DNA from 3 places in the Erwinia sp. INIA01 genome. Region 2 is predicted to be linked to each of the others. Evidence: predicted binding sites of a transcription regulator. Region 2 holds the regulator's gene; each other region holds the start of a gene.

What was found. The regulator PhoB, encoded in region 2, activates phosphate uptake and scavenging genes when phosphate is short. The targets are predictions, from matches to a motif close to CTGTCATAAAACTGNCNNAT.
Region 1: ugpB (sn-glycerol-3-phosphate ABC transporter substrate-binding protein UgpB) is a predicted target of PhoB. The motif match lies at 3,086-3,105, and genes of this name have one in related genera.
Region 3: pitA (inorganic phosphate transporter PitA) is a predicted target of PhoB. The motif match lies at 2,446-2,465, and genes of this name have one in related genera.

The regions. Positions count from the first base shown of each region.
Region 1 covers NZ_JAPDNC010000003.1:474,685-479,127, reverse strand. Annotated here, with positions in the region: gene ugpE (sn-glycerol-3-phosphate ABC transporter permease UgpE) at 1-648, opposite strand, end outside; gene ugpA (sn-glycerol-3-phosphate ABC transporter permease UgpA) at 645-1,532, opposite strand; gene ugpB (sn-glycerol-3-phosphate ABC transporter substrate-binding protein UgpB) at 1,672-2,988, opposite strand; gene livF (high-affinity branched-chain amino acid ABC transporter ATP-binding protein LivF) at 3,259-3,972, opposite strand; gene livG (high-affinity branched-chain amino acid ABC transporter ATP-binding protein LivG) at 3,974-4,443, opposite strand, start outside.
Region 2 covers NZ_JAPDNC010000009.1:162,826-167,268, forward strand. Annotated here, with positions in the region: gene phoR (phosphate regulon sensor histidine kinase PhoR) at 1-1,225, opposite strand, end outside; gene phoB (phosphate response regulator transcription factor PhoB) at 1,249-1,938, opposite strand; gene sbcD (exonuclease subunit SbcD) at 2,158-3,378, shown strand; gene OMR58_RS16975 (AAA family ATPase) at 3,375-4,443, shown strand, end outside.
Region 3 covers NZ_JAPDNC010000008.1:284,571-289,013, forward strand. Annotated here, with positions in the region: gene uspA (universal stress protein UspA) at 1-101, opposite strand, end outside; gene uspB (universal stress protein UspB) at 434-769, shown strand; gene pitA (inorganic phosphate transporter PitA) at 852-2,351, opposite strand; gene OMR58_RS16065 (NAD(P)/FAD-dependent oxidoreductase) at 2,594-3,778, shown strand; gene OMR58_RS16070 (hypothetical protein) at 3,840-4,214, opposite strand; gene OMR58_RS16075 (helix-turn-helix domain-containing protein) at 4,214-4,443, opposite strand, start outside.

The sequences.
Region 1 (4,443 bases), on a different contig from region 2:
CAGATACTGGTTCCAGCCGTAGATAAAGGTAATGACAAACAGCGCCGCCAGATTGGTTTTCGACAGCGGCAGCACGATGTCGCGGAAGAAACGCATCGGGCTGGCACCGTCGATGCGCGCCGCTTCCATCAGCTCGTCCGGCATCGACATAAAGAACTGGCGGAACAGGAAGGTGGCCGTGGCGGAAGCCATCAGCGGCAGCGTCAGGCCGCTGTAGCTGTCGAGCATATTCAGATCGGCAATCACCTGCACCGTCGGGAAAATACGCACCTCAACCGGCAGCATCAGGGTGATAAAGATCATCCAGAAAAACAGACTGCGCAGCGGGAAGCGGAACCACACCAGCGCAAATGCCGAAATAATGGAGACGCTGATTTTGCCGATGGTGATCGCCAATGCCATAAACAGGCTGTTCATCAGCATCAGGCTGAAGGCCGGTCCACTGCCGTTCACCCCCCGCACCCAGATATTGCTGATGTTTTCCCACAGGTGGCTGCCGGGGATCAGCGTCATCGGCACCTGATAAACGGCATTGTTATCCAGCGTGGCGGCCACAAAGGCCACATACAGCGGGAACAGGATAGTCAGGATGCCGAGGATCAGCAGGGTATGGCTGAAGATATCCAGCCCGCGACGATTTTCAATCATTGGTAGCGCACCTTACGCTCAACAAAGCGGAACTGAATCACCGTCAGCACAATCACCAGCAGCATCAGCACCACCGACTGGGCGGCAGAGGAAGAGAGATCCAGCCCGGCAAAGCCTTCGCGGTAAATTTTATAAATCAGCGTGGTGGTGGCCTGCACCGGGCCACCGCCGGTGGCGGCATCGATCACCGGGAAGGTATCGAAGAAGGCATAGACCAGATTCACCACCAGCAGGAAGAAGCTCACCGGGGTAATCAGCGGCAGCGACAACGCGAAGAAGCGCCGCACCGGGCCAGCACCGTCAATCGCCGCCGCCTCAACCAGCGACTTCGGAATCGACTGTAATGCGGCAAAGAAAAACAGGAAGTTGTAGCTCATCTGCTGCCAGATGGAGGCTAGCACAATCAGAAACATCGCCTGCCCGCTGTTCTGCGCGTAGTTCCAGTTGTAGCCCCACTGGTTCAGCAGGTGGCTGAACAGCCCCAGCCCGGGGTTAAACAGAAACATCCACAGCACCGCCGCCACGACCGGTGCCACCGCGTAGGGCAGCAGCAGCAGCGTCTGATAGGTTTTTTTCAGGCGGATAACATAGTCCACCAGCGCCGCCAGCAGCAGCGACAGCCCCATGCCGAAGAACGTCACCAGCCCGCTGAATTTGATGGTGGTCCAGAATGACTCGAGGTACAGACCGTCGCTGAACAGCCGCTCAAAGTTCTCCATACCCACAAACGTACTGGAGATACCAAACGGATCGATACTTTGCAGCGAATACCAGAGCGCTTCGCCCGCTGGCCAGATAAAGAAAATCGCCGTAATTACCAGCTGCGGCAACAGCAGCAGATAGGGCAACAAGCGATTGCGAAAGACGGGACGGGGCTGAGCCATAGTGGATTATCTCGTGCGGAACGGGGTCGGTATTAACGGGCACATCACCGATCGCCCCACGGGAGAGATCGGTGATGTGCCTTTGCAGGCAGACCGCCGCCCGGCCCGGAGGCGAGCAGCGGTCTGCACCGGCAACAGGTTACTTCGTCTGCTGCTCGAAGCGGCGCAGCAGCTCGTTACCACGCTTAACGGCGTTATCCAGCGCGGCCTGCGGCGTTTGCTTACCGGTCCATACGCCTTCCAGCTCTTCGTCAACGATGGTACGGATCTGCGGCATGTTGCCCAGACGCATCCCTTTGGTAAACGGCAGCGGATCTTTGTTCAGCATCTGGCGAGTCGCGATATCCGCGCCCGGGTTCTTGTCGTAGAAGCCCTGCTGTTTGGTCAGCTCGTAAGCCGCCGTGGTGATCGGCAGGTAGCCGGTTTTCTGATGCCACTCGGCAGCGATTTCCGGCTTAGCCAGGAACTGCATAAACTCGGCGACGCCCTTATAGGTGGCATCGTCTTTGCCCTTCATCACCCACAGGCTGGCTCCGCCGATAATGGCGTTCTGCGGCGCGTTCGGCACGGTTTCGTCGTACGGCATCATGCCCACGCCGAAGTTAAACTTGGCGTATTTGCGGATGTCGGCCAGCGAGCCGGAAGAGGCGGTGGTGATCGCACAGTCGCCGTTGTAGAACTTGGAAGTGGATTCATCTTTACGGCCGAAGTAGGTGAAATCACCCTTCTTGTTCAGATCTTCCAACATCTGGATGTGGCGCACCTGTACCGGCTTGTTGAACTCCAGCACGGCATCGGTGCCGTCGAAGCCGTTATTTTTGGTGGCGACCGGCAGACCGTGCCAGGCGCTGAAGTTTTCAATCTGAATCCAGCCCTGCCAGCCGCTGGCGTAGCCGCAGGACATGCCCGCTTTACGCAGCGCGTCGGTATCCTTCGCCAGTTCCTGCCAGGTTTTTGGCGGCTGATCCGGGTTCAGGCCGGCTTTTTTGAAGGCGTCTTTGTTGTAGTACAGCACCGGCGTGGAGCTGTTAAACGGCTGGGAAATCAGCTCGCCTTTCGAATCGCTGTAGTAACCGGCTACCGCAGGCACGAACTGCTTCGCATCCATCGCGATACCGGCTTTTTTAAAGACTTCATTAACCGGGACGATGGCTTTCGATGCCATCATTGTGGCCGTACCCACTTCATATACCTGCAATACGGCCGGTGCTTTGCCGGTACGCACGGCAGCAATACCCGCCGCCAGGCTCTGTTCGTAGTTGCCTTTGTAGGTCGGCACAATTTTGTAATCGGGGTGAGTTTCGTTAAAACGCTTCGCCAGTGAGTCAACCTCTACGCCCAGCTCGCCTTCCATCGAGTGCCAGAACGGAATTTCGGTAGCGGCCAGCGCGCTGCCGCTGAAGGTCAGTCCCAGCACCATGCTGAGAGCGGTACGACGGAATGCGGTAGATGACATATCGGTTTCCTGTGCCCGTTTTAATGATGCGCGATTCCGCGCACTGTGTGAGTCGGCAAGTAACATGCCACGGCTAAATGACAGATTAATAATAGTGATGTGACGGAAATGTGACGGACGAATGACGGGAATTTCGAAACGCGACGGCAGAAGTGAGAGGAATGTAACAACTTTGGTAATCAACAGAGAGAAGACGATCACAGATTTAGCGCACAGTTGGCTGCACGTTCGGGGCAAAAAAAGGGCAGCCGCGTGGGCTGCCCTGGGTATTTATCCGCCGAGGTAGGCGCTTCTGACCGCCTCGTTGGCGAGCAATGCCTCACCCGTGTCTTCGAGCACCACATGACCGTTTTCGAGCACGTAGCCGCGATCCGCCAGCTTCAGCGCCTGGTTAGCATTCTGCTCAACGAGGAAGATGGTCATCCCCTCTTTGCGCAGCTGTTCGATGGTGTCGAAAATCTGCTGAATGATAATCGGCGCCAGCCCCAGCGACGGTTCATCAAGCAGCAGCAGTCGCGGCTGGCTCATCAGCGCACGACCAATGGCCAGCATCTGCTGCTCGCCGCCGGACATGGTTCCGGCGCGCTGAATACGCCGCTCCCACAGGCGCGGGAACAGTTCGTAAACGCGCTTGATGCGTTCCTGATACTGCTGACGCTCGGCAAAGAAACCGCCCATCGCCAGGTTCTCTTCCACCGTCATGCGGGAAAATACCCGGCGGCCTTCCGGCACAATGGCGATGGCTTCACGCATAATGCGCGCGGTCTGCCAGTCGGTAATATCCTGGCCATCGAAGACGATGCTACCTTGAGTCGCGCGCGGCTCGCCGCACAACGTGCCCAGGATAGTGGTTTTACCCGCACCGTTGGCCCCAATCAGGGTGACAATTTCCCCCTGATTGATATGCAGGCTGACGTTATGCAGCGCCTGGATTTTCCCGTAGTGCGCGCTGATATTATTCAGAGAAAGCATGGGGTTACTCATCTTATGCCTCCCCGAGGTAAGCACGGATCACATCCGGGTTGTTACGAATTTCTTCCGGCGTACCGTTCGCCAGCGGCGTACCCTGGTTCACCACGTAAATACGGTCAGAAATACCCATTACCAGTTTCATATCGTGTTCAATCAGCAGTACCGAGACTTTATGCTCGCCGCGCAGTTCTGCAATCAGCTCATCCAGCTCGTGAGTTTCTTTCGGGTTAAGCCCCGCCGCCGGTTCGTCCAGCATCAGGATTTCCGGGCGCGTCACCATGCAGCGGGCGATTTCCAGACGGCGCTGCTGGCCGTACGCGAGGTTCCCCGCCTGGCGGTTGGCCAGCTCAAGCAGCCCGACGCGCTTCAGCCAGGTGGCGGCGCGGTCCAGCGCATCGCTTTCAGCACGGCGGAAGGCCGGCGTTTTCAGCAGGCCGGAGAAGACGCCGCTTTGCAGATGCTGATGCTGTGCCACCAGCAGGT
Region 2 (4,443 bases):
TGGTGATATCCAGCCGGGCATTATGGTGGCTCAGCGCGTGCTTAACAATCGCCAGCCCCAGCCCGCTGCCGCCGGTCTGACGGGAACGTGCCTTGTCCACCCGATAGAACCGCTCCGTCAGGCGCGGAATATGTTCGGCGGCAATGCCAGGACCGTTATCCCGCACCTTAAACTGCGCGCCGTGGCTATTGCGCAGCCAGCTGATATCGATACGCGTTCCTTCCGGGGTGTGGTTTACCGCGTTATACACCAGATTAGAGATAGCGCTGTGCAGCTGCTCATCGTTGCCGTATACGCGCAGATGCGGGTCGGTGTGGAAGTGAATCTCATGGCGGCCATTACTGAGAGTTTCTGCCTCACGCTGCAAAATGCGCAGCATTCTGGGCACATCCACTTTTTCCTGCATATCCAGAGCCGGTGCGGCCTCAATGCGTGACAGTGTCAGCAACTGTTTCACCAGACTGTCCATCCGCCGGGTCTGCTCCTGCATGGTATGCAGCGCCTTGTCACGCACCCCACCCTCCAGCACTGAATCATTCATCATTTCCAGATAACCCTGCAGCACGGTGAGCGGCGTGCGCAGTTCATGGCTGACGTTGGCAAAGAAGTTACGACGCGCCCCCTCCAGTTGATGCATCTGCGTGACGTCCCTGGCTACCATCAGCCACTGGCCTTCACTGTAGGGCATCACGCGGAACTCAATATGGCGGTGATTGTTCAGCACCAGCGTCAGCGGGCGGCTGAAATCACGCTGGCGTAGATAGCGGGTAAATTCAGGATAGCGCAACAGGTTAAGGATATTCTGGCCGTTATCCTCAGGCCAGCGCAGCGCCAGCATCTGCTGGGCCAGGCCGTTACACCAGAAAATCGTCCCTTCTTCGGTGGTGAGAATCACCGCATCAGGCAGCGATTCCGCACCGCTGCGAAAGCGTTTAATCAGATGCCCCAGCTCACGACGGCGACGGCGGTTACGCGCCTGCATCTGATAAAGCCCGTAGAAAAGCGGCTCCCAGCTACCCCGTCCGCTTGGCGGGGTCATACTGCGGTCAACCCACAGCCAGTGGGAAAGGCGAAGTAAGTTATTGAAGTGGAAACCCAGCACGCAGAGCACTGAGACTAACAGCAGCCAGGGCAGATACCCGATCAGCAGCCCGAGCAGAAGCGCGGGCAGGCTGGCGAGCAGCAGCTCCAGAAATAATCTCTTCCAGGAGAGGCGTTCCAACACGGTTCAGACTCCAGTGCGAACGATCAGTAGCGTGCAGAGAAACGGTAACCTGTTCCACGAACGGTTTGTACCATACGGTCATGCCCGGTCAGCTCCAGCGCTTTACGCAGGCGACGAATATGCACGTCAACGGTACGGTCTTCGACGTAAACGTTAGTCCCCCAGACGTGGTTTAGCAACTGTTCACGGCTGTAAACACGCTCCGGGTGAGTCATAAAGAAGTGCAGCAGCTTATATTCAGTCGGCCCCATTTCCAGCGGCTGGGTGTCTGACATTACGCGGTGAGAAGACGGGTCAAGGCTCAGCCCCTGCATCTCGATCACCTCTTCCACCGCCATCGGCGAAATACGGCGCATTACGGCCTTGATCCGCGCCATCAGCTCCTTCGGCGAAAACGGCTTGGTAATATAGTCGTCGGCCCCCACTTCCAGGCCGCGCACGCGGTCTTCTTCTTCACCGCGCGCCGTTAGCATCATCACCGGAATATCGCGAGTCATTGCTTCACGCTTCAGATGCTTAATAAACTGAATGCCGGAGCCGCCGGGCAGCATCCAGTCCAGCAGAATCAAATCCGGCCAGGGTTCAATCAGCAGGCTAACCGCGCTGTCGTAATCCTCAGCTTCAATGGGTTGATAGTCGTTTTGTTCAAGAACGAAACACAACATCTCGCGGATTGGGGCTTCATCTTCAACTACCAAAATACGCTTAGCCATTATTGCTCCTGCTAATGTGACAGGCTGTCACGGGGGATATGCGGCGCCATTATGCGTCAGTTTTATGACACTTTTATGAAAAAAACACCCCCAAAATCGGGAGCATAGCGAAAAAGCAGCATGGATGATTTCAACCTGACCGCCGGCAATCACTTGCCCCGTGAACAGCAACAGCGTTTATAATCCCTCGCAACATCATCAGGCTATGCAGGGAGTGACATGCGCATCATTCATACCGCCGACTGGCATCTCGGGCAGTTTTTCTATACCAAAAGCCGGGCGGCTGAACATCAGGCCTTTCTCGACTGGCTGCTGGAGCAGGCGGAAGCGCAGCAGGCTGATGCGATTATAGTCGCCGGTGATATTTTTGATACCGGATCGCCTCCAAGCTATGCCCGCGAGCTGTATAACCGCTTCGTGGTGAATTTACAGCAGACCGGCTGCCAGCTGGTGGTGCTGGGCGGCAACCACGATTCGGTGGCGACGCTGAATGAATCGCGCGAGCTGCTGGCCTGCCTGAACACCCGGGTGATTGCCGCCGCCAGTGACGATATCCGCGACCAGGTGCTGGTGCTCAACACCCGTGACGGCCAGCCGGGGGCGATGCTGTGCGCCATTCCCTTCCTGCGCCCACGTGACATTATGCGCAGCCAGAGCGGCCAGTCGGGGCGCGACAAACAGCAAACATTGCTGGAGGCGATTACCGACCACTATCAACGCTGCTGGCAGGAAGCACAGGTGCAGCGGGCCGCCCTCGATCTGACGCTGCCGGTCATCGCTACCGGGCATCTGACTACCATGGGGGTGACCAAAAGCGACGCGGTGCGCGATATCTACATCGGCACGCTGGATGCTTTCCCGGCCGATGCCTTCCCGCCTGCCGACTATATTGCGCTAGGTCATATCCATCGCGCCCAGCGCGTGGCCAACAGCGAACACATTCGCTACAGCGGTTCACCCATTCCACTCAGTTTTGATGAGCTGGGCAAAGAGAAAAGCGTTTTTGTGGTGGATTTTGCCGACGGCGCGCTAAGCCAGGTCACCCCGCTATCGATTCCGCTGTTCCAGCCGATGCGGATGATCAAAGGCTCTCTGGAAGAGATTGAAGCGCAGCTGGCCGCACTGGAGCCGGACCCGCAGGGAAAATTAATCTGGCTGGATATCGAAATCGTCACCGACGACTGGCTCAGCGAACTTCAGCGCCGCATCCAGCAGCTGACCGAAACGCTGCCGGTAGAGGTGGTACTGCTTCGCCGCAGCCGCGAGCAGCGTGAGCGGGTTATCGCCCGGCAGAATAATGAAACCCTCAGCGAGCTTAGCGTGGAAGAGGTGTTTGCCCGCCGTCTGGCGCTGGAGGAGGGTGAGCCGGAACGGCTGGCTCGCGCAGAAGCCCTGTTCGCGCAGACGCTGGAAGCGGTCCGCCATGAGGAACAGCCGTGAAAATTTTAACCTTACGCTTTAAGAATCTGAACTCGCTGAAGGGCGAATGGAAAATCGACTTCAGCGCCGAGCCTTTTGCCAGCAACGGGCTGTTTGCGATCACCGGCCCAACCGGAGCCGGGAAAACCACCCTGCTGGACGCCATCTGCCTCGCGCTGTATCACGAAACCCCGCGCCTGAAGAGTATCACCCAGTCGCAGAACGACCTGATGACCCGCGATACGGCAGAATGCCTGGCGGAAGTGGAATTTGAAGTGAAAGGCGTGGCCTGGCGCGCCTTCTGGAGCCAGAACCGCGCACGCGGTGCCGCCGACGGCAATCTTCAGGCTCCTCGCGTGGAGCTGGCGCGCTGTGAAGATAATCAGATCGTCGCCGACAAGGTCAAAGATAAGCTGGAAATGATTGCCAGCCTTACCGGTCTGGACTTTGAGCGCTTTACTAAGTCGATGATGCTGTCGCAGGGGCAGTTCGCCGCCTTCCTGAACGCCGATGCCAACAAACGTGCCGAACTGCTGGAAGAGCTGACCGGAACTGAAATCTACGGTCGTCTGTCGGCGCAGGTCTTTGAGCGCCACAAGCTGGCAAAAACCGAACTCGACGGCATGCGCACCCAGGCCTCTGGAATGGATCTGCTCAGCGATGAGCAGCAGCAGGAATTCAGCGACCGCCTGGTGCAACTGGTGGCCGATGAGCAGGTACTCACTTCGCAACAGCATCAGCAGCAACAGCAGCTACAGGAATGGCAGCAGCTGGAGCAGCTCCGGCAGGATCAGAATCATCTTGTCCAGCAACAGCAGCGGCTGACGGAGCAACTCAGGCAAACACGGGACGCGCTGGACAGTGCCGCACAGCAGCGGCAGCAGGCGCAGCAGGCGGAAGAGCAGCATCAGGCGCAAAGGCTGGTGCAGGAAACGCTGATTGCCGAGCAGGTCATTCCCCTCGATCACCAGCTGTCTTCCCTGGGCGATCTGTTGAAACAGCTGGAGCAGGAACGAAGTAAGCACCAACAGTCGCATCAGGCACGCCAGCAGGAGCGAATAAAAAACCAGCAGATTCAGCAGGATA
Region 3 (4,443 bases), on a different contig from region 2:
ACTTTTGCATCATAAGGACGAGCCATCGATACTGCTTTATCAACCAGCAGTTTACTCTCAGGCGACAGGTCAACAGCAATCAGAATATGTTTGTAAGCCATGATGAATACTCCTTTTCGCGTAAGTTCTGATACATGCGGGATACGATTTAGTATAGCGAAATTTGTTAAAGGATGTTGTGGCAGCCTGCGGTCTTTGCGAACAGGATCAACATGAATTTTCCTCCGTTTATCGGGGATGTCGTACAGAGTGCTGGAAAAATTTTGTGCAGATCTCCTACACTGATAAGAGGCGCCAGTCAGCGCTTTCTTATCGCCTCATCCGGCTGACCGCCGTATCGGGCCGATATCGATAACAGGGGCAGTTCAACCATCGCAGGGCGCAGAGGTTTGTCCGTCTGACGTTTTCTGTGGTGAATGGCCGGGAGGGGATCATGATCAGCACCATCGCGCTTTTCTGGGCTCTTTGTGTCGTTTGTGTGGTGAATATGGCGCGCTATTTCTCTTCGCTGCGCGCCTTGCTTGTGGTGTTACGCGGTTGCGATCCTTTGCTGTATCAGTACGTCGATGGCGCGGGATTTTTTACCTCGCACGGGCAGCCGGGCAAGCAGGTTCGGCTGGTGTACTACATCTGGGCCCAGCGCTATCTCGATCATCACGACGATGAGTTTATCCGCCGCTGTCGGCGCGTGCGCGGCCAGTTTATCCTGACCAGTTCCCTCTGCGGGCTGGTGGTTATCAGCCTGATTGGCCTGGCTATCTGGCATTAAGCGCGGCGTACAGCCATAAAAAAAGCGGACCGAAGTCCGCTTTCTACACTTTTTGCGTGACGGGCAACCCCGCCGCGCTGGCTTAAATCAGCTTCAGCGCAATCCAGTACAGCACACCGGAAAGAATAATCGATACCGGCAGGGTAAATACCCACGCCAGCAGGATATTCTTAATGGTGCGGCCCTGAACGCCACCGCCGTCAACCAGCATCGTACCCGCCACCGAGGAGGAGAGAACGTGAGTGGTTGAAACCGGCATCCCGGTATAACTTGCCACGCCAATCGAGACCGCCGCCGTCATCTGCGCCGACATTCCCTGAGCGTAAGTCATGCCTTTCTTACCGATTTTTTCACCGATAGTGGTCGCCACGCGACGCCAGCCAACCATCGTACCTAACGACAGAGCCAGTGCCACCGCCACGATAATCCATACCGGGGCATACTCGATGGTGTTCAGCAGATCGCCTTTCAGCTTGGTCAGGAAGCGTTTATCTTCCGCGCTGGTTTCCGGCAGCTTGGCTGCTTTTTCCGCCGTATCCGAGATACACATCAGCATGCGGCGCAGATGGCTGCGCTGCTCAACGGTCAGTGAATCGTAGCTGGACAGGTCGTTCAGCAGTCCCTGAGCACGCTGGATAACCGGCAGCGCGCGCGCGGCATCACAGTGGAACTCCTGAGGACCGGACGGCACGTCTTCCGGCGACGGAATCGCCGGTGGCGACATCTGAATGATGTGCGTCAGCGAAGCGGCATGCTGCTGGTAATACTGCTCCAGATGGTTAACGGCATCACGCGTACGGGTGATGTCATAACCGGTGGAATTCATATTGACCACGAAGCCTGCCGGCGCCACGCCAATCAGCACCAGCATAATCAGACCAATGCCTTTCTGGCCGTCATTTGCACCGTGTGAATAGCTAACGCCAATCGCGGAAACGATCAGAGCGATACGGGTCCAGAACGGCGGCTTTTTCTTGCCATCGATCTTTTCACGTTCCGCTGGCGTCATGTGGACACGCATACGCTTCTTGTTCCCGCTCCAGTAACGGCGCAGCAGGAACACCAGTCCGCCAGCAACAACCAGGCCAACAATCGGCGAGACAATCAATGACATAAAGATGCCAATCATTTTCGGCACGTTCAGCGCATCAACCACCGAGGTTCCGGTCAGCAATGCGTTAGTCAGGCCGATACCGATAATGGCACCAATCAGGGTGTGGGAGCTGGAAGCCGGTAACCCAAAATACCAGGTTCCGAGGTTCCATATAATGGCGGCAAGCAGCATGGAAAAGACCATTGCCAGCCCGTGAGCCGATCCAACGTTCAATAACAGATCGGTGGGTAACAGATGGACAATGGCATAAGCTACGCTCAGGCCGCCCAACAGTACACCAAAGAAGTTGAACACCCCTGCCATGACGACCGCTAACTGCGAACGCATTGCACGAGTGTAGATCACGGTTGCGACCGCGTTGGCTGTATCGTGGAAGCCGTTAATCGCTTCATAAATCAATACAAACAACAAAGCCAGAACCAGTAACAAGCCGGTATGAAAATCAAGACCAGCAAATAGATGTAGCATAAGCGTTACGCCATTTTGGAGGACATGAACGCGGCGCATTATCAGCGACAAACCGCACTGGGGGAAAGTGAAATATAGACTTTTTTTGACATTAATGTGTCACTATAGTGACAATACCCTAAGAAAATTATGGTAAATCATTAAGTTACAAATTGTTTCCGCTGAGGTTTCCCCTGATGCTGGTATCCCTCCCGCCAACTCTCTACAATCAGCGTTTTTGTCGGGCAGTGCCGGGGTGAGCAGTGGAAAAATATGACGTTATCGTAATTGGCGCAGGGGCTGCGGGCCTGTTTTGTGCGGCGCAGGCGGGCCAGAAAGGGCTGCGCGTACTGCTGATTGATAATGGCAAAAAGGCCGGGCGTAAAATCCTGATGTCCGGCGGTGGCCGCTGCAACTTCACCAATCTGTATACCGAACCGGCGGCCTACCTGTCGCACAACCCTCACTTTTGTAAATCCGCACTGGCGCGTTATACGCAGTGGGATTTTATCGATATGGTGAACCGCCACGGCATTGCCTGGCATGAGAAAACCCTCGGCCAGCTGTTCTGCGATGATTCTGCCCAGCAGATTGTCGATCTGCTGCTGAAAGAGTGCGAGGTGGGGAACGTGACGCTGCGGCTGCGCAGCGAAGTGATGTCCGTGGTGCGTGGCGATTCGGGCTATACGCTTCAGCTGAATGGCGCTGAGGTGCAGGCGGAAAAACTGGTGATTGCCAGTGGCGGTCTGTCGATGCCGGGGCTGGGCGCATCGCCGTTTGGCTATAAAATTGCCGAACAGTTCGGGCTGAAGGTGTTCCCGACCCGCGCCGGGCTGGTGCCGTTCACCCTGCACAAGCCGCTGCTGGAACAGCTACAGACGCTCTCCGGCGTGTCGGTGCCGTCGGTGATGACGGCGGAAGACGGCACGGTGTTTAAAGAAGCGCTGCTGTTTACCCACCGCGGCCTGTCCGGCCCGGCGGTGCTCCAGCTTTCCAGCTACTGGCAGCCGGGTGAGTTTGTCACCATCGATCTGTCGCCGCAGCAGGATATCGATGCGTTTATTAATGAAGAGCGTAATCAGCACCCGAACCAGAGTCTGAAAAATACCCTGGCGAAACTGCTGCCGAAGCGGCTGGTCGAGTGCCTGCAATTGCTGGGCCATGTGCCGGAATGCACCCTGAAACAGCTCAACAGCCGCCAGCAGGGCGAGCTGGCGACCACCCTGCATCAGTGGCGCGTGCAGCCGAACGGCACCGAAGGCTACCGCACCGCCGAAGTCACCCTGGGCGGCGTGGACACCACACAGCTTTCCTCGAAAACCATGGAGGCCCGCGACGTGCCGGGGCTGTACTTTATTGGCGAAGTGGTGGACGTGACCGGCTGGCTGGGGGGGTATAACTTCCAGTGGGCGTGGAGCTCCGCCTGGGCTTGTGCGCAGGCGCTGTGATGTTTTAAGGACGGAAAATTCAGTCGATATCTGGTTATTCTTTCCTCAATAAGGGAGATTATCACAGCATCGACTGGTAATTTTCCATTGCCTTGATGGTCATGGGGAGTCCCTGACGGAGTAATGCTGTCAGATACTCTTCCACGTTAACAGGCGGTTTCCTCATACTCATTCGCTGTTCTGCAACTGCCTGCAGCGCCAGCGCGTGGTTTAAGTCGAACAGATCTGAAATAAACTCATCCGGATGGAGCGATTCAATGTCGAATTCAACCATCCGTGAAGCCGGGAAGTCCTTCAGATTGAGCGTTACAATCACCTCTGCATTGCACCGTACTGCGGCAGCAACAACATGGCGATCGTCAGGATCGGGCAGGTTGATGCTCCCAATCAGATTTTCATAGCCTGTAACCATCGCATCGGGGATTGCCTGATTCATCAGTAAAGTCCAATTTCCTGACTGAGGTCGGACAGTTCCTGCATAGCCTTTTGGCTATTGGTGTCGCGTTGATCTTTAAACTTCATCAGATCTGCAAACAGTACGCGGCGATGTCGACCTGTTTTGTGGAAAGGTAACGCGCCATCTTCCAGCAGTTTCACCAGGTGTGGGCGCGAAACGTTCAGAATATTGGCTGCTTCCTGCGTCGTTAACTCAGCGTGCACTGGCA